3 regions of the Gordonia sp. GONU genome follow, and region 1 is predicted to be linked to each of the others. Evidence: riboswitches for the same ligand, from Rfam matches in the RefSeq annotation. Region 1 holds a riboswitch; each other region holds the start of a gene.
What was found. A riboswitch is a leader RNA that binds a small molecule or an ion and turns the genes downstream of it on or off. The one in region 1 is predicted to bind S-adenosylmethionine.
Positions count from the first base shown of each region.

Region 2: linked by a shared signal. The riboswitch ahead of NWF34_RS21430 (MBL fold metallo-hydrolase) and the one ahead of NWF34_RS02735 (aminotransferase class V-fold PLP-dependent enzyme) in region 1 are both predicted to bind S-adenosylmethionine.
Region 3: linked by a shared signal. The riboswitch ahead of NWF34_RS14130 (bifunctional o-acetylhomoserine/o-acetylserine sulfhydrylase) and the one ahead of NWF34_RS02735 (aminotransferase class V-fold PLP-dependent enzyme) in region 1 are both predicted to bind S-adenosylmethionine.

Region 1 covers NZ_JANRHB010000002.1:161,897-169,987, forward strand. The annotation lists gene NWF34_RS02705 (glycine zipper family protein) at 1-113, shown strand, start outside; gene tilS (tRNA lysidine(34) synthetase TilS) at 158-1,114, opposite strand; gene NWF34_RS02715 (zinc-dependent metalloprotease) at 1,093-2,190, opposite strand; gene dacB (D-alanyl-D-alanine carboxypeptidase/D-alanyl-D-alanine-endopeptidase) at 2,187-3,512, opposite strand; gene NWF34_RS02725 (inorganic diphosphatase) at 3,820-4,332, shown strand; gene NWF34_RS02730 (hypothetical protein) at 4,411-4,863, opposite strand; gene NWF34_RS02735 (aminotransferase class V-fold PLP-dependent enzyme) at 4,860-6,203, opposite strand; SAM riboswitch class IV at 6,221-6,335, opposite strand; gene NWF34_RS02740 (isochorismate synthase MenF) at 6,448-7,527, shown strand; gene NWF34_RS02745 (MFS transporter) at 7,628-8,091, shown strand, end outside.
Region 2 covers NZ_JANRHB010000035.1:11,005-19,095, forward strand. The annotation lists gene NWF34_RS21410 (AAA family ATPase) at 1-1,385, opposite strand, end outside; gene NWF34_RS21415 (hypothetical protein) at 1,382-2,035, opposite strand; gene NWF34_RS21420 (DoxX family protein) at 2,127-3,200, opposite strand; gene NWF34_RS21425 (RDD family protein) at 3,853-5,355, shown strand; partial or broken gene NWF34_RS21430 (MBL fold metallo-hydrolase) at 5,380-5,499, opposite strand; SAM riboswitch class IV at 5,999-6,111, opposite strand; gene NWF34_RS21435 (hypothetical protein) at 6,361-6,876, opposite strand; gene NWF34_RS21440 (hypothetical protein) at 7,064-7,393, opposite strand; gene NWF34_RS21445 (MBL fold metallo-hydrolase) at 7,430-8,091, opposite strand, start outside.
Region 3 covers NZ_JANRHB010000013.1:108,180-116,270, forward strand. The annotation lists gene NWF34_RS14095 (YhjD/YihY/BrkB family envelope integrity protein) at 1-197, opposite strand, end outside; gene trpS (tryptophan--tRNA ligase) at 246-1,280, opposite strand; gene NWF34_RS14105 (exodeoxyribonuclease III) at 1,329-2,165, opposite strand; gene NWF34_RS14110 (bacterioferritin-associated ferredoxin) at 2,351-2,533, shown strand; gene bfr (bacterioferritin) at 2,639-3,124, shown strand; gene NWF34_RS14120 (MFS transporter) at 3,140-4,414, opposite strand; gene NWF34_RS14125 (PE-PPE domain-containing protein) at 4,541-6,343, opposite strand; SAM riboswitch class IV at 6,608-6,729, shown strand; gene NWF34_RS14130 (bifunctional o-acetylhomoserine/o-acetylserine sulfhydrylase) at 6,792-8,091, shown strand, end outside.

The DNA.
Region 1 (8,091 bases):
CCGTCGGCGGCCTCGTCGGTCTCGCCATCGGCGGCGGCGGCACGCTGATCGGTGCAGCGATCCACTACTTCAACACGATCAACTCGCCGTTCACGCCGCCCAAGAAGCGGTGATGCGCTGAATCGACGGCACTGATTCGACGACACGACGGTCCGTCTCACCTCTTGGTGAGGCGGACCGTCAGCGTTTCGCCGACACGTTCCACGACGGTCCGGACGCCCGGGTCGCCGCCGATCGCCACCTGCGCGCTCCCGGCTGCGGGCCCGACGACGAGCCGATCCACCGCGCCGATGACCCGGTGCGTCGGCTCGGTCGCCCCGATGTCGATCAGCCAGCGTCGGATGACCCTGGTGCGCACGGCCCTCGGCAGGTCGTGCAGCGGCGCGATCTCCAGACCAGCGGGAGTGCCGGCCTTCTCCCACACCGCGTCCGCCCAGCCGTCGAGGGCGTCGTTGTCGTCCTGCAGACCGTCCGCGGTTCGGACCAGCGCGTCGACGACGCCGCCCCGGAGCACGTCGTCGAGCAACGGGATCACCTCGGCCCGCAACCGCACCCGGGTGAACCGCGGGTCGCGGTTGTGTGGGTCGTGGTGCATCGCCAGCCCGAGTTCGGTGCACACGGCCAGCGTCTGCATCCGGCGCACCTGCAGCAGCGGCCGCCCCCATGGCGCCTTCCACGCCCGCATGCCGGCGATCGATCGTGCCCCGGAACCGCGTGCGAGTCCGAGCAGTACGGTCTCGGCCTGGTCGTCGGCGGTGTGCGCGAGAAGTACCGGACGACCTTCTCGGGCGGCGTCGAGCGCCGCGTACCGTGCGTCCCGGGCAGCGGCCTCGAGTCCCCCGCGGGTCCCGACCCTGACCTCGAGCACGCGCGCGTCCGCACCGAGTCCGCGTGCGGTCTCGGCGGCGCGGGCGGCGACGCCGGCGGAACCCTTCTGGAGACCGTGGTCGACGACCAGCGCGGTGACGTCGAGTCCCGCGCCGACGGCCGTCGCCGTCAGGGCGAGCGAGTCCGCGCCGCCGGACAGCCCGACACAGACCGATGGGCGCGGCCCGTCGAGCCAGGTGGTCGCGAATTCCGCGACCACCCGCGTCACAGCACGCGTCGAATCCATGCCTGCGGGGTGTCGATCTCGTCCGGGAGCGGCATCGTGTCGGGTGAGGTCCACACCGTGTTGAACCGGTCCATGCCGACGGTTTCCACCACCTCGTCGACGAAGGCCTTGCCGCGGATGTACTGCGCGATCTTGGCATCCATGCCGATGAGAGCGCGGATGATGCGCTGAACCGGGTTCTGCGGGGCCTTACGGCGCTTGTCGAATGCGGTGCGAATACGGGCGACGGACGGGACGTGCGCCGGGCCGACGGCGTCCATCACGTGATCGGCGTGACCCTCGAGCAGCGTGCCCAGGACCATCATCCGCTGGAAGGCTTCGAACTGCTCGGGGCTCTGCAGCAGCTGCATCGCGCCGATGATGCCCTTCTCACGGGGTTCGGACCCCCTCAGTGCCTTGGTCATCCGCGTGACGATCTCGGTGGTCGACTCACCGGTCTCGGAGGTGAGCACGGCGACGTTGTCCTGCATGTAGTCACGCAGCCACGGATTGGCGGAGAACTGCACGCGGTGGGTCACCTCGTGGAGGCAGACCCACAGCCGGAAGTCGGACGGCACGACCTTGAGCTGTCGTTCGACGTTGATGATGTTGGGTGTCACGACCATCAGCACGCCGGGTTCACCGGTCTCCGGATCGGGCGTGAACGGGTCGTACTGGCCGAGGATGGCCGTGGAGAGAAAGGCCAGCAGACCCCCGGCCTGGACACCGCCGAACTTGGCGGCGAAGCCGTGCGAACCCACGTCGGTGCCGGCGGCGTCGGCCCCCAGCATCGATCGCATCGAGTCGGAGGCCGCGTCGATCCAGCCCGGCCGGTCGAGGATGCGGGTCGTCGGGATGCGGAGTCCGTCGGCGAGACCGGTGACCTCGCGAACCGGTGCCTCCGCCCGAGTCGCCGCGTCGCCGAGTTCGGCCTGCGCGGCCTCGTAGGTGTAGGCCGTGGTCTTGGGGCCGGGCCGCACGAGCCGCTTCGCGGTCGAGGCGGCGAGCGGCCAGTCGATCTGCGACCCGATGCTCAGGCGAGTGTCCTCACTCACCGGCTCGACCTCGGTCTTGCTGTCGGTTCCAGGCATGCTCATCGGCACCCGCACTCTCTGAGTTGGCCCACCACGGCGTCGAGGGCGGGTCTCGCGTCCGCCGGCGAGGTGCCGCCGGACATCAGGGCGAACGACAGCACGCGGCCGTCGATCGTTTGCACTATGCCCGTCAACGAACTGACCCCGGTGAGTGTTCCGGTCTTCGCGCGCACCCATCCGGCACCCGGAGTGGTGGCGATCGGGAAACGGTCGGTGAGGGTGCCGGCGCCGGCGGCGATCGGCAGTCCGTCGAGCATTGGTCGCAGCGCCGGCCGCGAGGGTCCGCTGGCCGCTGTCATCACCGCGTCGAGCAGCGCGGGGGTGGTGCGGTTGGCGTAAGAGATGCCCGACGCGTCGGCCAGCGTGGTGCCCTTCCACTGGTCGGGGAACGTGGTGGAGAGGACCTGCTCGACGGCGTCGACTCCGGCGGCCAGGGTCGCCGGTCCACCGCGATGCACCGCGAGTTCGATCGACAGCGTCTCGGCCAGCACGTTGTCGCTGTGGCGGAGCATGTCGTTGACCCGCGTCACCAGGGGCGCGGACTCGACCTTCGCGATGACGCGGTCGCCGGCGGGTGCGGGTGCGGTTGCCTCGGTCACCGGTGCGTCCACACCCAGCGCCGCGGCCAACGCCTCCCCGGCCATGATTCCGGGCGTCGCCGAGCGGGGTGAGTACTCGTCGAGCGGCTCGAGTCGGGCGCCGTCGACCATCAGCGACTCGATCGGGGCGATGTCGCCGCCCTGGATGTCTCGACGGTCCCACGTGCGGTCCATCGTCGGACCCGAGAAGGCGCTGAGATCAACCGCGACCGAGGTGACCGGAATCCCGGCCTGTTTGATCTGGTCGGCGAGGTCGGCGATGCGGCCGGGCTCGCTGTAGAAGGTGTCCGCGCGGGCCGGCTGCGCCGACAACGTGGGGTCGCCGGCACCCCTGAGGATCACCTGTCCGTCGGACCCGGCGACGACGGTGGTGGTCACCCGCGCGTCGTGCGGCATGGCCTCCAGGAAGGCGGCGGCCGAGAGCACCTTGTCGTTCGACGCGGGGATACGCGGACGGTCGGGATTGCGCGACCACAGGATCTCGCCGGTCAGCGAGTCGGAGATCATGCCGCTCAGGACGCCGAGCGCCGGATTCTGCAGTGCAGGTGCGATGGCTCGGGACACCCCGGCCGGCGTCGGCGACGGGGCGGAGGCGACGACCGGGTCGATCCGCGGGTCGACGGAGATCGCGGCGGGCTGCGGCGGGATTCCCGGCGGCAGCTCGGCCTCCTTGTCGAGCCGGAGTGCAACGACCACTGCCGCGGTCGACGCCAGCGCGAGGATCACGACTGCGGCGATCGTCCACCAGAGGAGTTTGCGACTGCGGGGTCTGCCATCGCGACCTGCGGGTCTGGTGGATGCGCCCACGAAGCCTCCGGATCTCTCGAACTGCACACCGACGGTGACGACGCCACTGGTCGGCGCACCACCCGGCCGAAATGTCGGATGTAAGCGACCCGGACATCCGCCGCACCCGCGAACTGCGGGGGTACGAAGTCCGAGGTCGTCGGACTAACAGTATCGTTGTTGCGACGCGCGGCCATCTGGGCCGCCCGGCGAGCACACCCCCGATCCGCAACTGCCAGGAGGAACAGTGGAATTCGATGTGACCATCGAGATCCCCAAAGGTGGCCGTAACAAGTACGAGGTCGACCACGAGACGGGCAAGGTCTACCTCGACCGCTACCTGTACACCTCGATGGGCTACCCGGCCGACTACGGGTACATCGACGGCACCCTCGGCGAGGACGGCGACCCGCTCGACGCGATGGTCCTGCTGCCCGAGTCGGTGTTCCCCGGCATCATCGTGCGCGCCCGCATCGTCGGCATGTACACGATGACCGACGAGGCCGGCGGCGACGACAAGCTGCTGTGCGTGCCCGCCGGTGACGTGCGCTGGGACCACATCAAGGACATCTCCGACGTGTCGGAGTACGAGCTGGGCCCGATCTCGCACTTCTTCGAGCACTACAAGGACCTCGAGCCCGGCAAGGAGGTCCAGCCGGGCGGTTGGGTCGGCCGGGAGGCCGCCGAGAAGGTCGCCCAGGAGGCCATCGCCCGTCTCGCGGAACAGCCCCACGAGGCCAACGAGCCCTCGCGAGGCTGACGCCACCTCACGAGTCGTACACCGACCGCCGACGACACATGCTGTCGTCGGCGGTCGTTGCGTTTCGCTCCGGCGTCGTCAGGCGACGCGGTGACGAACGTCGGCGAAGACCGGCAGCACCTGCTCGCGGATTCGACGGTCGGTGGCCGAACCGTCGATCGGGACCAGGATCACGGCGTCGGCGACCTCGGCGACGTAGATGTCGCGTAGCAGCGTGATCAGACCGTGGGTGGTGCCGACGTAGCGGATGGTCTCCGAGTCGTCGGTGGAGGTACCGGCGTGCTCGACGGCGGCGCGAGCCGACGCCGCGTGCGGCGCGATGGCCACCTCGACCTCGAGGGCGACCGCGAAGTTCGCCTGGTCGTGGGTGCCCGCCCGCAGCAGCGCGCGTGCACGCTGGGCGTCCCGCAGCGTCTCACGACGCACGACGATCGGGAAGGTCAGTGCCACCGCATCTCCCGCGCCCGCGACCTGGAAGCCCGGACGTCCGATGGTGACGGCGGTGGGCGGTGTGGAGAATTCGATGGTCATGCCGGGTACCCCTCGTCGAGTTCGGGTCGGGTGGTGGTCGTGGTGACGCGGCGCGAAGCGAGTGCGTCGAGCAGGCGGTCGATGTCGTCGGAGGTGGTGCCCGCTCCGAAGCTCGCACGGACGGCACCCTCGGGATGACCGAGCCGCTTGAGCAGCGGGTGAGCACAGAACTTGCCGTCGCGCACGCCGATTCCGTGCTCGTCGCTCAGGTACTCCGCCACGGCCCGCGGCGCGACGCCGTCGACGGTGAACCCTGCGATGCCGACGCGGTCGGTGGAGTCGGTGAAGATCTGCAGCGGTCGCACACCGTCGATGCGCGCCAGTCTGGTGTCGAGCCGTTCGCAGAGCCGGAGTTCGTGGAAGCCGATGGCCTCGGGTCCCAGCTCGGCCAGCGCGGTGCACGCCTCGGCGATCGACACCGCACCGAGCACGTTCGGCGAACCGGCTTCGTGACGAGCAGCGCCGGTGTGCCAGGTGGCGCCGGCGGTGTTGCCGCCGCGAGGGAGGTCGACGTCGGCGGTCGCGCACCCGCCGGCGAGGTAGGGGTCGGCAGCGTCGAACCAGTCGGAACGGCCGATGAGGACCCCGGCACCGAACGGCGCATACGCCTTGTGGCCGGAGAAGGCCAGGTAGTCGATGCCGTGACTGACGACCGAGAGGGGACGGTGCGCGACGAGCTGCGCCGCGTCGACCAGGATGCGCGCGCCACGGCGGTGGGCGATGGAGGCCAGCCGGCCGATCGGGAGGACCTCACCGGTGACGTTCGACGCGGCGGTCACCGCGAGCAGCGAGGCCGGCTGCGAGGCGAGTTCGGCGTCGATCGCCACGAGGGTGTCCTCGATCGTGTCGCAGGCGGTGACCACGCGGGCCCGGTTGCGGCCGTTCTTCGGTGCGCACCACGGCAGCAGGTTGGCGTGGTGCTCGATGTCGAGGACCACGACGTCGCCGGGAGTGATGTGGGCGGCGAGATTGATCGCGTCGGTGGTGTTGCGGGTGAACACGACCGTGTCGTCGACGCGGCCGCGGACGAACTCGCGGACGGTCTCACGCGCGGCCTCGTATCGGCGGGTGGTGATCTGCGACAGGTGGCCCGCACCGCGGTGCACGCTCGCGTACTCGCCGAGGGCTCCGGCGACCTGCGCGGCGACCGACGCCAGCGCCGGCGCGCTCGCTGCGTAGTCGAGATTGGCGTAACCGACGCTGCGCCCGGCGACGGGGACCTGTGCATCCGAGCCGACGACCGGTGCGAGCGCGGGGATGAACGGCCCGCGGTCGGCGAACACCGGTACATCGCGGACAGGACGGGCGGGTGTGACGGGTGCCGACAGCACAGCAGTCATGACGAGAACTCCTCGAGAATCCACACTTGCCGCGTTCGGGATCGAACGCAGCCAGGTCGTCACCCGGAGCACCCCACCGTGGAGGAGGGTTGCCGACCAGCGAGCCGGGGCTTGTCACTGGCACTCATGACCTGCGACAAGGTTCGCGGATCCCGCCCGAGGGTGTCAATTTAGGATCACCGTGATTCGAAGTTAGGACAGGCTTACCTGTACCCTGGCTGTTGTGTCATCGAGTGAGGTCTTCGTGCTGTCGCGCCCCCACGGCACCGTGCGGGGCGAAGGGGTGGTCCGGTCGTTCACCGACGTCGACGAGGCGTCCGCCGCGCTGCGGGCGGGTGAGGTCGGGTCGTTGACCGGGGCGATCCCGTTCGATGTCCGCGACCCCGCGGCGCTGGTGGCTCCCGCGCGGCTCCGCACCGGCGAGGCACCCCTGTCCGGGAGAGCGCCGCTGTCGCGCCGAGCGGTGTCGACCGTGAGCCACCCGGACAGGGATGAGCACCGCGAACGCATCGCGCATGCGGTCAAGCGCATCGTCGCCGGCGACGTCGGGAAGGTCGTGCTCGCACGCAGCGTCGACCTGGTGCTCGACGAGCGGATCCGGCCGGTGGAGTTGCTCGACGCACTCGCCGGCGGCAACGCGGGGCACAACGCCTTCGGCGTCGACCTCGGCGCCGCGACGGGTTCGGGTTCGTGGCTGCTCGGCGCCAGTCCCGAAGCGCTGCTGCGCAAGTCGGGTTCGACCGTGACCTGCCATCCCTACGCGGGTTCGGCACCACGGTCCGCCGACCCGGCCGTCGACCGGGCAACCGCCGACGAGTTGGCCGCGTCGACAAAGGATCTCGCCGAGCACGCGTTCGTCGTCGACCATCTGCGCGAACGCCTGGGGCACCTCTGCGACGAGGTCGACGCACCGTCGACACCACAGCTCGAGTCGACCGGCGAGATGTGGCATCTGGCCACCCCGATCCGCGCGACGCTGCGCGATCCGGCGGTCACCGCACTCGACCTCGCACTACTCCTCGGACCCACACCCGCAGTGTGCGGAACCCCGAGTGACGTTGCCGCGCAGATCATCCGCGAGGTCGAGGGCGATCGTGGCTTCTACGCGGGCACGGTCGGCTGGTGCGACGCCGCCGGCGACGGCGAATGGATGGTCGCCATCCGGTGCGCCGAGCTCGCGGCCGACGGCCGGAGTCTGCGCACATGGGCCGGCGGCGGCATCGTCGAACACTCCGACCCGCAGGCGGAACTCGACGAGACGCAGTTCAAACTACGGACCGTGTTCAACGCGCTCGGTATCCCCCTCGCGGACATCGTGAACTGACCCTCCGGTGAGCACGTCCTCCCGCAATCTCGCCTCCGACCATGAACGTCGGCGCTAAAGTCGATGAGCGTCGGGGCGAAGGGGCAGGGAGGCGTAGCGGGTGCCTGCGGAGCGGTCGACAACCCAGACGAGCATTCTGCCGATCATCTTCGCGCTGTCCCTGGCCTTCACGATCACGGCCATCGATCCACTGGTGCTGAGCCTGAATCTGCCGCAGGTGAGCCGGGAACTCGACGTCCCACCCACTGGTGTCGGATTGCTGGGTGGAATGTCGACGCTGGTCATGGCCGCGTCCGTCCTCGGCGCGGGAAATCTCGGCGACTCGATCGGACTCCGACGACTCCTGATGTCGGGTCTGGCCGTGGTCGCCGTCGCCGATGTGCTCGCCATGCTCTCGCCCGGGTATGGCTTTCTCCTGGCGATGCGCGTCGCGGCTGGCCTGGGCATGGCGGCGCTGCTCGGGGTATCGCTGGCCCTCCTCAAGACGTCGGTGACCGAAGAGCAGCGACCGAAGGCCATCGGCATCTTCGTCGCCATCGAGATGGTTCTCTGCGGGGTGCTCCC
Region 2 (8,091 bases), on a different contig from region 1:
TCCCCGGTGGTCGAGTACGTGCGCGGTTCACGCAGCAGGGCCGCCCGGTCCGCGTCGGACCAGCCGGGCGTGGCCTTGCGGATCGCACGCTCGTCGGTGAACAGCTCGCGCAACATGTCCTGCGGAGTCAGGGTGGGCCAGTATTTCAGCAGCGCCGCGCGGATGTCGGGGTCGCCGCTCATGTCGTCGCGGATGTCGGAGATGTCGGCGGGGCTCAGGAGCTGAGAACCGTCGAGCAGACTGGAGCCGATGGTCGAGGCGTGCCGCGCCGCGAGTTCGGCGAGGCCGGCCTTCAGGAAGGCCCTCTGGGACTGGTTGTGTGCACGCCGGGTCGCACGGGCCTTGGCACGCGCCGCCTTGATCAGGGCGGAGTCGATCTCGACCCGATAGCCGTCGAAGTCCACCGGTTCGGGACGGGACGGCAACGACTGCTTCGCGCGCACAGCGCGTTTGAGGACGTCGACCATCCGGAGCCCGCCCTTGACGCCGGCGGTGAACCGCGGGTCCTCGCTCCGTGCCCGCACGCCGGGGAACAGGTCGCCGATCGTCGATAGCAGGACGCCGGATTCGCCGAGCGACGGCAGGACCTGGCCGATGTAGCTGAGGAAGTCGTCGTTCGGTCCGATGATGAGAATGCCACTGCGTGAGAGGATCTCGCGGTGCGTGTACAGCAAGTACGCGGCACGGTGCAGCGCGACGGCCGTCTTGCCGGTGCCCGGACCGCCCTGGATGACCGTCACACCGCGGTGTGTCGACCGGATGATGAGGTCCTGCTCGCGCTGGATGGTCTCGACGATGTCGGTCATCTCGCCGGTGCGCGCCGCGTTCAGGGCGGCGACGAGAGCGGATTCGTTGACGACGTCGCCGTGGCCGAAGTCGTCGAGCAGGGCGTCGCCGGCGGTCAGTGATTCGTCGCTGACCCCGCGGACCCTGCGGCTGCGGGTCCGGATGTGGCGACGGCGGGCGACGTCCTCGGGGGCGGCCGGCGTGGCCAGGTAGAAGGGGCGTGCGAGTGGGGCCCGCCAGTCGAGCAGCAGCGTCGCGTCGGTCGCGGTGTGGTCGTGCGTCCCGTCGTCTCCCAGACCGTCGTCGAGGACACCGATGCGACCGATCCGCCGGATCTCGCCGTCGTCGAGGTCGAGGCGGCCGAAGTACAGGTTGTGTTCGGCGGCATCGAATTTCGCGAGATCCTCGTTGTACATCCGCTCGTAGGACTCACGTTCCGACCGTGCCTGCGGGGTTCCGCCGCGCTCGCTCAGGGTCGACGACAGGCGCCGCTGGGTGGTCTGCCGCATCCGGTCGAGACGGCCGTACACCCGATCGAGGTGCTCCTGTTCCTCGCTGATCCGCGAGTCGGTGTCGGTGTCTGGGGACAAGGCGGTCACGCCACACCTCCGCGCGCGTCGACGGGCCACCCCGGCCGTGCCAGCCCGGCGTCCTTGATCAGCCCGGTGATCCGTGCCGCGTGGTCCGGGGTCGCCAGTCGCGCGCAGACCTGTGGCGTCGAACCCTGAAGGCCGGGGTCGTGCAGATGCTGGTCCAGCCATCCGACGACGCGTGCCTGGCTGCCGAACGGCAGCGGCGTTCCCGTCGCGGGGTCGGCGAGGACTCCGTGACGCGACACGTAGATGTCGAACTCGTCCGGAGTGGCGGGACCGTCGTGGGGCAGCCGAGGGTCTCCGAGAATGAGGGGATGGTCGTGCGTGTTCACTGTCCGTCGATCGTAGTTGGGTTCGGTCAGGTCCAGCGCCTCGGTCTGGAGCGGTGACAGCCAGGCCGCCACCGTTTCCCATGTGCCGTGAGCTGTGCGAACAGGTGCCGCAGGGATGTATCCGCGGACTGCGACGTGGGCGGAGTGACCGACTGTGATGTTGGCGACCCGCACACGCCGGAGGTGGAGGAGGCCGGCAGCGTCGAGGTGTCCGAGTTTGCGGCGGAGGACGCTCGGCGCCGCGTTCGAACCGACCGCGACCACCAGACGCGTACCCGGAGGCGGGAGCGATGGGACGTGATCGACCACAACGGACGCGGACACCCAGGGATAGTTCTCTGGAGGGTGTGCCGCGTCCGCGTGGTGATCGGTGGTGGTCAGCGTCGTACTCGCATCCGGCTACCGGGCAGGACGGTCAGCCGCGCGCCTTGCGCCAGCGCTTGCGACCTTCGTCCGCGGTGTGCGATGCGGTTTCCTCGGCGGCGGCCGCGAGTTGCCGTGCGGACTCGGCGAGTTCGGCCGAACGGGCGCGGGCGAGTTCGGCGAACTCGGCCGAGCGGTCCCGGGCGAGTTCGGCGAGTTCGGCCGAGCGGTCCCGGGCGGCGTCGGCGATCTTCGGGGCGTTCTTCTTCGCCTGCTTCGTAGCCTTCTTCTGGGCCTTCTTGGCCTGCTTTGCCAGCTCCGGCCCGCGTTTGCGGGCGGTCTCAGCCAGGTCTGACGAACGTCCCACCGCGGCATCGGCGAGCACTGGTGCGCGATCCCGGATACGTTCGGCGACCTCAGCGGCAGTATCGGCGGCCTTACCCGCGAACTCTGCGGAGCGCTTCTGCGCCACTTCGGCGATCTCCGGTGCATGCTCGCGGAACTTCGCTGCGGCGTCCACCGAACGTTCGGAGACGAGGTGTGCGCCCTTGCTCAGGAGTTCGCCTGCCTCCGCGGACCGCTCGCCGACGACCTCAGCCCCTTCGTGGGTGCGCTCGACGAAGGTCTCCCAGGCCGACGATCCGGCGGACGCGCCGATGGGCAGCGCAGCAGCCACCGCGGTGGCCTTCTGCCGGCCGCGCCACGCGAGCGACGGCTTGCCCTCGGTGTCCACCGCCGCCAGCAGCACGCCACCGAGCAGGCCGACGTTCTTGATGAATGCGTTGCGCTGAGCTTCCTTGCGGACCGGATCGGCCTCGTTCCAGAAGTCCGTGCCGGCGGCTGTCGTCGGGATCAGCGTGCCGACCAGCACCACCGAGGCGAGACGCGGGAACTTGCCGGTCGCCAGCAGGATGCCGCCACCGATCTGCGCCGCGGCGTTGATCTGCACGAGGGTCTCGGTGTTCTCCGGGACCTTGTCCGCGACTTCCGGCGGGAGGGCGGTGCGTGCCTTGTCGACGAGCGGCGCCGCGGACTGCGCGATCGGTTTCGGGCTCCGGATGGCGTCGACGCCACTGGCGACGAACGCAGACGCGAGGAGCGGGCGGGCGATACGGCGGAGAATCATCGGTCACAACCTTCTTCGATCGAGTGCGGTTCGAGATCCGTCTGGGTACAGCGCGTTTGTGCCTGATCAACGCTACCCGCCCTCCGGATCCATGCAGGTGAATCGACTCTTCGTGATCCGGTCGGGAACATCGGGATCCCGGGGTCACGTTTGACAGAGCGCTTCGAGAACCAGGTATCCGGAGGGGGCGAGGCTCAAACCTGACGCACACCCACCCCAGTTCCGTAAACCCACCCCCTCCGAAGGGTCGGGTTTACGGAACGGGGGTGGGTCAACCGGAATGTCACCAGCCGCTGAGCGCCGTGCGCGTACCGCGTTTCTCTCGTCGAGGCGACGGGTAGTGACAGATGATCCCGGGTCGCTGACCGACTCGATGCCGCTGCACATCGCACATGGCACATGAAGGGAGCAAACGTTGGGTGATCATCATTGGACTGCTTCCGGATGGGAACAACAGCCCGCTCCGTCTTCAGAGACCGATCCAGTCTTGGTGGGGACGCCTAGGTGGTTGTTGGGTACGGCGATCGCGGTGGGTGGGATCGCTCTCGCCGTTTCGGTCAGCATGGAATGGGGACACGTCAGCGCCTCGTTCTTTGACGATGGAACGCGCCTCGTTGCGACCGCATCCTTGAACGGACTCGGTGAGGCGACTGTGGCGGTGAAAGATGTCGACCCTCAGACCGCCGAGTTTGTCGAGGGGAACGCAGCGGACGCGCTCGAAGAGGCCACCGGACGTGCCGGAGTGTGGGCGCTCATTGTCGGTTTCCTGATCGCTGCCGTCGGCCTCGGATATCTGCGCACCCGTTTCCGCCTCGGGAGCGCGATCGGAGTGGCGGTTCTTGCGCTTGTCGGTTTTGTGGTCTCGGTTTCTCAGATCCTCAACCCGAGGACGGCGGTGTTTGATGACGACCCGGGCTGGTATGACGGGGACTTCTCGGCCGGCAGCGGACTGGTCCTCTCGTGTGCTCTCAGCCTGGTCCTGATCGGCCTGGCTGCTGCCGCCCTGGTTATCGACATCATCAAAACGAGAGCCGCGCCTGAGGTTCCCGTGGTAGCACCCACGCGACGCGCCGCAGAGTTCAACCGCCCGAGACAAGGGCGACCCGCGCCCGTCCTGAGGCAGAAACCGCGCGCACCCGGCACGGCGTCCTCGCTCGGGTCCAGGGCAGCGGCGTTCGGGTCGGACTGGGTGCTGTTGGGCCTCGGATTCGTGGTGGTCATTGTTGTCACCGAGATCGTCGCTTCGACGTTGCTGGAGAGCACCGCAGCCCGACTCACCTGGTACATCGGGGCTGCGGTAATCATCGTGGTGGCACCGATGTTCTACTTCGCCCTGTCCGAGGCCTACACAGGACGCACCGCAGGCAAGTGGCTGCTCGGGCTGCGCGTGGTTGGTCCTGGTGGCCTGCCGTCACTGTCGGAAGCGTTTCGACGGAACTGGGTTCACGGACTGTTCCTCCTGCTCCCGGTCTACCTGATCGTGCTGGCGGCGCTGGCTGTCGAATTGCACGGAAACCCCGATCAACATCCCACGAGCGAGGGGCTGCAGAGCAGACTCGGCGAGACCCGGGTGGTCCTGGCATCGAAGGGTGACGCACGTGCGCCGGTTCGCCGTCCGAAGCTCGCACCGTGGATTCTCGGGGCGGCGGCAGTGCCCGTCCTGATGTTCTGTGTCGCGCTCGCCGACGTCGGTGTCCAAGTGGCGAATGAGGCTCGTTCCTCGGGCCCGGACCGAGAATCCACCGCTGCGTCGCCGGCGCATCGGACGGCGGCGCCTACCAACACAATGCCGGACAACCGCGCCCCGTCGACTGAGGAGTCGGAACCGACCATCCCGGGGACCAGTGTCCGAGGATTCGAAGGGGTCACCGGAGGAACCTGCGACAACACCGACCGGGCCGTACTTCTCGGTCGGACACCGGAATCGCTTGTCATCGTCTGCCGGTCAGACGGTGGCCGTCTCTATTACAAGGGTGTGCGGCTCAGTGATATGGGGCTTATCGAAATTGACGACCCGCTGCTAACCGAACGCGGGTACATCGTCACGAACGGAGACGTCCGATACGTGATCGACATCGAGTCGCTGACGATCACGCAGGGCGGCGAGGAGTTGGGCCGAGAACCGATGCTCGAGTTCTGGCGCGAATCACCCTAGTCGTCTCTAGGGTCGCCCGGGTTGTCACCAGCGGCGCTCGCGCCCCTCCGGCGCCGAGGCGCGTTCGGCGCCGAGCGTTGCCGTGTCCCGGGTAGACGACGGTCGATAGGGGAAGCGGTCGAACAGCTTGGTGGAGACGTCCTGGGCCTCGCAGGCCCAATTTCGAACAAGGGTCACCGATGTGTACCACCCTGGCGCGATCGGAACGGTTCTGCCAGCTGTTGGTCAATCCGGAACAGTAGAGTTCGCCGTCGGGTGAGTCTCTGCCGAACTCATGCGCGTAACAGGGGCCGCCGTCGCGAGGCTCCGCAGTCGGGTTGGCGTCGGCGACACTAACCCCCAGCGTCGTGGCCGTGGCAGCGATCACCAAACCGGTGAAGAGCCGCTCCATGATGTGCTTCTTCGAACGTTCCGGCGGCGGTAGCGTGCCGCGGACCCAATGTCTTAGGGCAATAATTTGAAAGGTGCCCGCTGGTACGAAGCGTGTAGCCGAGAGCGTTGCAGCGGGAGACCATCGTCATATCTCTCAGGTAGCGCGCCGGAGGCAGTCCGCAGTGCCTCCCGGCAATGCGTCGGCCGAGTGCACGACGTCGTGACCGGGGGTGCTGAGGCAAGGAGTCCTTGTTCGGAGGCTCCGCACGGGGAGGCGCTCTTGCCCAGCACCGGTCGGTGCGGGCCGCTTCGTCATCCGGGCCACCCATGAACGCGGGGTTGGCGTGTCGTCCAGCCGGAGCTCTTGATCGGCAACTTGTGAAGGGCCGTCAGTTTACCTCGCCGTGTTGCTTGGTTCGGGCGACGAGCGCCGGGGTTCTGCGCTTGGGAGCCTGGGTTGGAGTGCGCGGTGGTGACGACGAGTCCGAGGACGAAGATGTCTCGCACGGTGATCCGGAATCCCACGCTGCTGTTGCCGACGTCGCTCTCGGTACGCGGGGAGTGACAGTGCACTATAACAGCGCTTGAGGACACCGCGTTAGGTTGGCGGGAGATTCGTAGAGAGGTCTCGTTTTACGAGTTTGGTTGAGGGCGTCGGCTAATCCGCCACACGACACCAGAAACCACCAACAGCACAACAGCCACCGATCCCAGCGAGATCAACAGAATCCGCCGATCCGAATGCTGTGTCTCGCAGAATCTGTACGCAGCAGCGCCACGATCCAAGTCCGCTAACCAGTCTTCGACGTTCGCCTCGGTCTTTTCGCGAACATCGGACGGCGTCACGCGATAATACGACGAATCGGGATCGTAGCTCGACGAGTACGTCCAGGTATGAGACGAAGCGAAGATCGTCCCGCAGTTCGCGCCGGGTCCTCTCATCGTCGATGTCATCAACGGGATACACACGATCAGCAGAATCACAGCGCCGGCAGCGGCCAGGATCGAGACGAGACTACTCGCGGTGAGGTTCCTCGGTTTGGAGCCCTCCATGTCGACCACACCGCCCTGGGCGTTCGCCTCCTGGCGCGCGATCTCGGCGTCGATCATCTCCTCGGTGATGACGGGTTTCTCGGGCTTCTTTCTCACGCGCCGATTGTAAAGCGTTCAACCGAGGTCGCGACCTCTTTACGGTGCAGCCTCGGTTGTGTAGCGTCGCGCCGCTGCCAGCCGCTTCTTACTACCGGGCGCCACCGCCGCACCTGACATAACGCAGTGGCCCTACGTGACTCCGTAATGCCGCATCAGTTCCTCAACACCTGGCGCGCGGCGACCGCTATGTCTCGGTCTCGGTCTCGTGACGAGTGCCGTCTGGTCCGATCCAAGCAATGATCCGTTCACCCCTTTCTGCAACCGCACACCACGCCGTCTTCAGGGTGCCGCGACCGAGGGCGTTCCATCGCCCCTCGCTCGCCTGAAACCAGGGCTCTTGCGTGAACGACGAGAGAAACGTCGGGGCATCCGGATCTCCCCGCCAGATGTTCTTCATCTCGAGGGACCATCCGGACATGTCCGCATCATCGGGGTCGACGACGGCGTATCGCACCCCGTCGATGTCCGAGCTCAGGTCGTAGGGTGGCAGATCGCCGTCGGGTTGGGGCCCCATGTAGTCCCCTTTCTTTAGGTCCGTTGCGAAAACGTCTCACCAGCCCCGTTCGCGCCACTCCGGCACCGAGGCGCGTTCGGCGCCCAGGGTGGTGTCCTTCCCGTGTCCCGGGTAGACGACGGTCGAGTCGCCGAAGCGGTCGAACAGCTTGGTGGAGACGTCCTCGATGAGGGTGTCGAAGTCCTCGGGCTTCCAGGTCTTGCCGATGCCGCCGGGGAACAGGCAGTCGCCGGTGAACAGATGGACCGTGTCGCCGTCCGACCCCGTGTCGGTCAGGGCGAGCGCGATCGAGCCCGGGGTGTGGCCGACGAGGTGGATCGCCTCGAAGCGGAGGTCGCCGATCTCGATCACGTCCCCGTCGTCGACGAGACGATCCGGGGTGACCGGGAGTTCGGGGGCGTCGAACCGGCCGGCGGCGGTGGGCACTCCGGTGTGCTGGGCCACTGCGGCCAGTGCCTGCACGTGATCGTGGTGCTGATGGGTCGTGAAGATCAGGGCCGGCTTCCCGCCGATGGCGTCGAGTGTGGCGATGATCGTGTCCGCGTCGTTCGCGGCGTCGATGATCAGCTGGTCGCCGGTGGCCTTCGAGGTCACCACGTAGACGTTGTTGTCCATCGGACCGACGGACAGTTTGACGATGGTGGCCGAGCCGAGGGTGCGGCGCTGCGGGGTCTTCGACCCGGAGAGATCGCCGGTGT
Region 3 (8,091 bases), on a different contig from region 1:
GCCACCATGATGATCGGGACGAGCGCGAGGATGCCGTTGAAGCTGATGCTCGCCGCGTAGAGATTTCCGCGGCGGTCGTTGTAGCGGTCCACCGTCCGCACGAGGTGGTCGAGCCAGGTCCAGCGCTCACGCCGGTCCTCGTAGATCGACTTCGCACGGGTGACGAGCGACTTCCCCGAATCGACCACCGAACTCACCGCACGCCTCCTCGTCGAATCGCCGAGGAGGTCGAACTCAGGACTGTGTCAGCGCCTCGGCGACAGGAATCCCACCTTGTCATAGACCGACTCGAGGGTCGCCGAGGCCACCGACCGAGCGCGTTCGGCGCCACGAGCGAGAATCGCGTCGAGCTGTGCGGGATCGTCCATGTACTCGGAGACGCGGCCACGCAGCGGCGTGACGAACTCGGTGAGGACGTCGGCGGTCTCGACCTTGAGGTCGCCGTACCCCTTGCCCTGGTACTTGTCGACGAGGACGTCCACCGGAGTGCCACTCAACGCCGACTGGATGGTGAGCAGGTTGCTCACACCCGGCTTGTTCTCGGGGTCGAACCGGATCTCGGTCTCCGTGTCGGTCACCGCCGAACGGATCTTCTTCGCAGACTTCTTCGGCTCGTCGAGCAGATTGATGAGGCCCTTGTCGGACTCCGCCGACTTGCTCATCTTGGCGGTCGGGTTCTGGAGGTCGTAGATCTTCGCGAACTCCTTGACGATGTACGCCTGCGGAACCTTGAGGACCTTGCCGAACCGCGAGTTGAAACGCTGCGCCAGATCGCGCGTGAGCTCGAGGTGCTGACGCTGGTCCTCGCCCACCGGCACCTGATCCACCTGGAAGGCGAGGATGTCCGCCGCCATCAGGATCGGATAGGTGAACAGCCCGACACCCGCCGCGTCCACGCCCTGCTTGGCCGATTTGTCCTTGAACTGTGTCATCCGGCTCGCCTCACCGAAACCGGTGATGCACGACAGCACCCAGGTCAGCTCGGCGATCTCCGGGATGTGCGACTGGACGTAGATCGTGGAGCGCTCGGGATCCACGCCGACGGCCAGCAACTGAGCGACCGACAGACGCGTGCGATCGGCGAGGGTCTTCGGATCGAACGACGCCGTGATCGCATGCATGTCCGGAATGAAGTAGTACGCCTCGAAGTCGTCCTGCAGGGCCACCCACTGGCGGACCGCACCCAGGTAGTTGCCGAGGTGGAAGGAATCGCTGGTCGGCTGGATTCCCGACAGCACGCGCGGTCGGGCGGCACCGGATGCGGAGGCGTCAGAACTCATTGCTCCATTTTCGCAGACCCACAAAGCCCTTTGACGCGGGTGCCCGCCTCACTCGTAGACGACGGTGACCGGTGCATGATCCGACCACCGCAGGTCGTACGCGGCCGCCCGGTCGACGGTGGTCTTGACCGCCCGCTCGGCGAGGGAGCGGTTGGCCAGCTGATAGTCGATCCGCCAGCCGGAGTCATTGTCGAAGGCCTTGCCACGCCACGACCACCACGAGTACGGGCCGCTCTCACCGGGATGGAGCTCACGGGAGACGTCACGCCAGCCGGCCTCGAGGAGCCCGCCCACCCACGCGCGTTCATGCGGCAGGAAGCCAGGGCTCTTGAGATTGCCCTTCCAGTTCTTGATGTCGGCCTCGGCATGGGCGATGTTCCAGTCGCCACCGACGACGACGTGCCGGCGACGACGGACGAGCCGACCGAGATGGTCGCCGAACTCGTCGAGAAACCGCGCCTTCTCCTCGAATTTGGCGATGTCCTTCTCTGCGTCGGTGAGCGCCGCACCCTTGGGCAGGTACAGACTGGCCGCGGTCACCGGTCCGAGATCGGTGTCGAGGTCGACCTCGAGATAGCGACCGAGTTCGTCGAACTCGGCGCTCCCGAAACCGATCCGGACGGCGTCCGGCGCCCGACGGGTGAGAACGCCGACACCGGCATGCCCCTTGACCGCCGACTCACTCATCGTGAGATGCCAGCCCGCCTGAAGCGCGGGAGCCAGGGCGTCCCGGGCGAGGTCCTCGCTCGCGCGTACCTCCTGCAACAGCACGACGTCGAGCGACGAGTCCTCCAACCAGGGCAGGAAGCCGCGGTTGGTCTCGGAACGATGTTTGACCGCCGCGCGGATTCCGTTGACGTTGACCGTGGAAATGGAGAGTGGCACGAGGCCACATAGTACGGATTCGGTCCGACAGGCCCGAGCCGCGCCGCACACCTCCCGAGACGGGTCTCCGGGTCTCCGGGTCTCCGGGTCTCCGATTGAGACGAAATAGAGGTAAGGCAACCCTTGTGCTCACGGGGGAGAATATGTAAGCATTACCTAATCCAGGCACTACGTTAGGTCCGAAGATGTTCGTTTGCATATGCCGCGCCGTCACCGTCGACGAAGTACATGAGCACTGCGATGCCGGTGCCTACACCGTCGACGACATCAGTGATCGGTGTGGCGCGGGCGAGGGCTGCGGAACCTGCCTGGAGAAGCTCGACAGCATCCTGAGCGAAAGGCTGGCAACGGCGACGAACGCCGCATGATCTGACATTCGACAACTCCTAAACAACCTCGCGCGACAACGCGCGCGGGGCGTTTTGTCGTGTTAACTTCGTCACGAGACGATCGGCTAACGGGAGGCTGTCAACATGCGTGGCGACGACGAGGTCATTGCACTACTCAACGAACAGCTCACAAGTGAGTTGACCGCGATCAACCAGTACTTCCTCCACTCGAAGATGCAGGCGAGCTGGGGTCTGACCGAGGTCGCTGCGAAGACCCGCGCGGAGTCCATCGAGGAGATGACCCATGCGGAGCTCCTCACCGATCGCATCCTCTTCCTCGACGCACTGCCCAACTACCAGCGACTGCTGCCGCTCCGAATCGGGCAGTCCATCCGGGAACAGTTCGAGTCGGACATGGCCGTCGAGGTCGAGGTCGTCGAGCGACTCCGCCCGGGCATCGCCATGTGCCGCGAGAAGGGCGACATCACGAGCGCGAACCTCCTCGAGAAGATCCTCGCCGACGAGGAGGAGCACATCGACTACCTCGAGACGCAACTCGAGCTGATCAACAAGCTCGGCGAACCGCTCTACCTGTCGAAGACCATCGCGACGCCCCCGACCAACGGCTGACCGGGCGCCGACCACTCAGACCGCGGCGGGTCGCCGTCGAACTGTCGTGATCGCGACGACCGCGACGGCGATTCCGCCGACGGCGAGCACCGCGCCGATCGCCGACGGCGACAGGAACCCCCACCCGGCCGAGACCACCACGCCGCCGAGGAACGCACCCGCGGCGTTGGCGACGTTGAGCGCCGAATGATTGAGGGCGGCGGCCAGCGTCTGCGCGTCGGCAGCGACGTCCATCAGCCGCGTCTGGAGAGCCGGCAGCATCGTCGATCCGGTCAGCGCCACGAAGTAGGTGAGAATCAGTGCCGCCCAGGCATTCTCGGCGAGCACCGCGAAGGCGGCGAGAGTCACCGCGCTGGTGAACAGGCCGGCCAGGATGGCGACGGACACACTCCGATCGGCCGCGTAGCCGCCGACGAAGTTCCCGGTCACCATGCCCAGTCCGTACAGCATCAGGGCAAAGGGCACGACGGAGACCGACAGTCCCGTCACCGACGTCAGGGCCGAGTTGAGATAGGTGTAGAACGCGAACATCCCGCCGAACCCGACGACGCCGATCACCAGGGTGAACCACACCTGCGTTCGTCTGAGTGCCCCGAGTTCGGTCAGCGGGTCGGTGATCGTCATGCCGGACAGGGTCGGCAACACACGGACCAGCGCCACGACGGTCGCGATGCCGATGACGACGACGATCGCGAATGCGGTGCGCCACCCGAACGTCTCCCCCAGCCAGGCCGCCGCGGGCACGCCCACGACGTTCGCCACCGAGAGACCGAGCATCACCTGCCCGACCGCCTTGGCCCGATTCCGCGGACCGGCGAGGTGAGCGGCGACCAGCGCCGCGACGCCGAAGTACGCACCATGCGGAAGACCGGCGACGAACCGCGCCACGAGTAGAAGTCCGTACGACGGCGCGAGCACGGTCGCGAGGTTGCCGATCGTGAACGCCACCATCAACGCGATCAGGAGCACCCGCCGCGACATGCGCGCCGTGAGCGCCGCGATCAGCGGAGCACCCACGACGACGCCGAGCGCGTAGGCGGAGATGACGTGGCCGGCGGTCGGCTCGGAGACGCCGAGGGAACCGGCGATGTTCGGGAGCAGACCCATCGCGACGAACTCTGTGGTCCCGATACCGAAACCGCCCAGCGCGAGCGCCAGGATCGTCAACCGGCGGGCACGACTCGAGATCGTCGACGAGGGACGCTCCCGCACCTTCGACGATGCGTCGTCGAGCACGTTCGGAACGAGGTCGTCCGGCGCACCGGTGGTCGTCGTGGGAGCGTCAGGCACGCCTCATGCCAACCGGCCCATGGAGACCACAATTCCCCCGGACCCGGTGAGTTGCTTCACAGGGGCCGACGACCCCGGCCCGTCTGCCCGATCGCTGGGTGATCGTTTTCGCGGAGGCTGCCGGGACTACTCGGAGCCCGAGTCCCCGCTCGACGAACTGTCCGATCCGCCATCGCTGTTGCCGGCACCGCTGCTCGAATCCGACCCGCCGCTGCCGGAACTGCCCGAGTCCGAGCCGTCCGGGTTCGAGGTCCCGGAGTCGGCGCTGCCGGAGCCGCCGTCGGGATCGGAGCCCGGGGTCCCGGCGTCCGACGACGGAGCGTCGGAGGAATCGGTCTCCGACCGCGTCACGCCCGGATCACCGCCACTGGTGGACGGGTCGGTGCCGTCGCCACCGCCGGCCGGGCTGTTGTCGGGTTCGGCGGCCGACGCAGGCGCCGAGGTGTCCGTATCCGCCGAAGAGTCGACTCCGGACGGACTACTCGCCACCTCGGTGGCGGCCGGGATGCCGGAACCGCCGTCGGTCGCCGGGACCTCCGGTCCGCTGATCTCGGGATCGTCGTCGACGGCGGCGAAGGTTCGGGCGAGAGTCACCGGCACCTCGGAGTCGTCGTCGGCGCGCACGGTGAAGGTGTTCGGCTGCGACGTGACGGTCGGTCCGACGATCGCGCCCGCCCAGTACCGCACGGCGTTCACCGGCAGCAGCACGATGCTGCGAACGCTGGCGGCCAGCGCGGTCACACCGCGCATGAGTCGCGCCGGGGACAGGCTGACGATGCCCTGCAGGATGTCCTCGAAGACGAAGAGGTCGGGAAGGTAGGCGCCGTAACCGAGCTGCGGCAGCGGCGGGAGGACACCCTGAACCAGGCGGACGACGGGCTGCAGGTTCGCCAGGGTGATCCCGAGCGGGAGGCCGACCGTCGGACGGCCGGACAGGAAGTCGCCGATCTCGCCGGTGTAACCGAGGTCGGATGCCCAGCCCTGGACCAGCTCGGCGAATGCGGACTTGGCCCCGACCATGCAGACCGTCCCCGCGTCGTTGCATGAGACCGGTCGCGTCGCCCACTGGGACGCGGGGTCCCGGTACATCGCGTACGGGTAGAGGAAGTGCTTGACCTGGTAACCGAGGAGCCCGTCGATCGCACCGATCGGGTCGTAGATGGGATCGGGCAGGTCACAGATGGGGTCGCCCTCGATACAGACCGACACCACCCGACCCTCGAGCTCACCGAAACCGGCGTCGGTCCCGGTCGTCCCGCGCGGACCGGACATCGTCAGACCCGGGATCACGCCGATCAGGGACAGTTCGATGCCGCGTCCGGTCTTGTCGCCGGCCTGCCGCGGGTCGGAGTACAACTCGCCGCTGATCCCGTCCGGGTCGATGACGACGGTGATCGGATTGCCGTCCTCGTCGAGGAGTGGGTCGCCGTTCTCGTCGGTCGCCACGACCTCGACCGGACCCGAGCCGATGTCGGCCAGGACATCACCCGCGACCCGGGCGCCCTGCGAGTACCCGGCGACGACGACCGGCTTACCCGAACACCGGGTCTGGTAGCCGGCGATCGCCGATCTGGTCGCCGCGTTTCCCTGCGCCACGCTCGAGTCGTACCCCGTGGCGCCCAGCGGCCAGAGCGTCGTCGGATAGTCGGCGTAGATGATCGTGTATCCGTTGTCGCCCGCATACTCGGAGTCCGGGTCCGGATTCCCGTCCGGCCCGAGCCCTCGGTACCGCTGCGTGACCCCGACCAGGTGTTGCCCCTCCGGGTCGTTGGTGCCGGCGGCGATCACGACCGCGCCCGCTCCGCAGGAATCGGATGCCTCCGCGAGGGCGTCACCGGGAAGACACAGGGCGACGGCCACCGCGAGACCGGTTGCAGAGGCGACGAGGACGGAGATCCGTCGAGAGCGGAGGTGCGCAAGCGCAGCCATCAGGTGTTCTCCTCGGTGAACCCGGACCATGCCAGTGCGGAAGCCCGCCGGGGTTGCCCGAACCCTAAGGCGACGACGAAGAACCTGACATGATGCTGAGAAGCGCTAACGACGCTGTACTGGGGATTCACCGTGCCGTTTGACCGATTTCAACCGGTCGGACCACACGCTCAGTACACGGTTCGGAGGCAGTGTGAGGGGTTCGATTCGGCGTGACCGGGAGGGTTCTCAGTCACTCACATCCGTGTTATATCCTTGTCGCCAGGTCATGAGTATCAGCGCCAAGCCCCGGCTTGCTGATCGGCAACCCTCCAACCGCGGTGGGGTGCTCCGGGTGATGACCGGGTTGTGGGATCGCAGAAGCGAAGCCCCGGCAAGCGCGGGTCCGAAGGTCGGACCCCAACAGGGTCGAATTGGCCCTGCCGACCGTAGAAAGTGATCAATCGTCATGTCTGATGCCAACGAGGGCACGAATCCAGCCGACAACTGGAGCTTCGAAACCAAGCAGATCCACGCCGGCCAGACCGCCGACGCGGCCACGAATGCCCGGGCTCTGCCGATCTACCAGACCACCTCCTACGTCTTCAACGACACGCAGCACGCGGCGAACCTCTTCGGTCTCGCGGAGCCGGGCAACATCTACACCCGCATCATGAACCCGACCCAGGACGCGGTCGAGCAGCGCATCGCCGCCCTCGAGGGCGGCGTCGCCGCTCTGCTCGTGGCCTCCGGGCAGGCTGCGGAGACCTACTCGATCCTCAACATCGTCGAGACCGGCGGTCACGTGGTGTCCAGCCCGCGCCTGTACGGCGGCACCTACAACCTGTTCCACTACACCCTGCCGAAGCTCGGCGTCGAGGTGAGCTTCGTCGAGGATCCCGAGGATCCGGCGTCGTGGCAGGCCGCCGTCCGCGAGAACACCCGCGCGTTCTTCGGTGAGTCGATCTCCAACCCCAACAACGAGATCCTCGACATCAAGGGTGTCTCCGAGGTCGCACACCGCAACGGCGTGCCGCTGATCATCGACAACACCGTCGCCACCCCGTACCTGATCAACCCGCTGGCCCACGGCGCCGACGTCGTCGTCCACTCGGCCACCAAGTACATCGGCGGACACGGCACCGCGATCGGCGGCGTGATCGTCGACGGCGGCACCTTCGACTGGCGTGTGCAGCGCGACGGTAAGGACCTGTTCCCCGGCTTCACCACCCCGGACCCCAGCTACCACGGTGCGGTCTTCGCCGACCTCGGTGCGCCGGCCTACGCACTCAAGGCCCGCGTCCAGTGGCTGCGCGACACCGGTGCCGCCATCGCCCCGTTCAACGCCTTCCTGCTCGCTCAGGGCCTCGAGACCCTGAGCCTGCGCATCGAGCGTCACGTCGCCAACGCGCAGAAGGTCGCGAAGTTCCTCGAGGGTCATGCGCAGGTCGAGTCCGTCGCCTACGCCGGCCTCGAGTCCTCGCCCTGGTACCAGCGCGGCCAGGAACTCGCCCCCAAGGGACAGGGTGCGATCATCTCCTTCGAGATCGCCGGCGGTGTGGACGCGGGCAAGAAGTTCGTGGACGCGCTGACCCTGCACAGCCACGTGGCCAACATCGGCGACGTCCGCTCGCTGGTCATCCATCCGGCCTCGACCACCCACAGCCAGCTGACCCCCGAGGAGCAGCTCGCCGCGGGTGTCACCCCGGGACTTGTTCGCCTGGCCGTGGGCATCGAGGGAATCGACGACATCCTGGCGGACCTCGAAC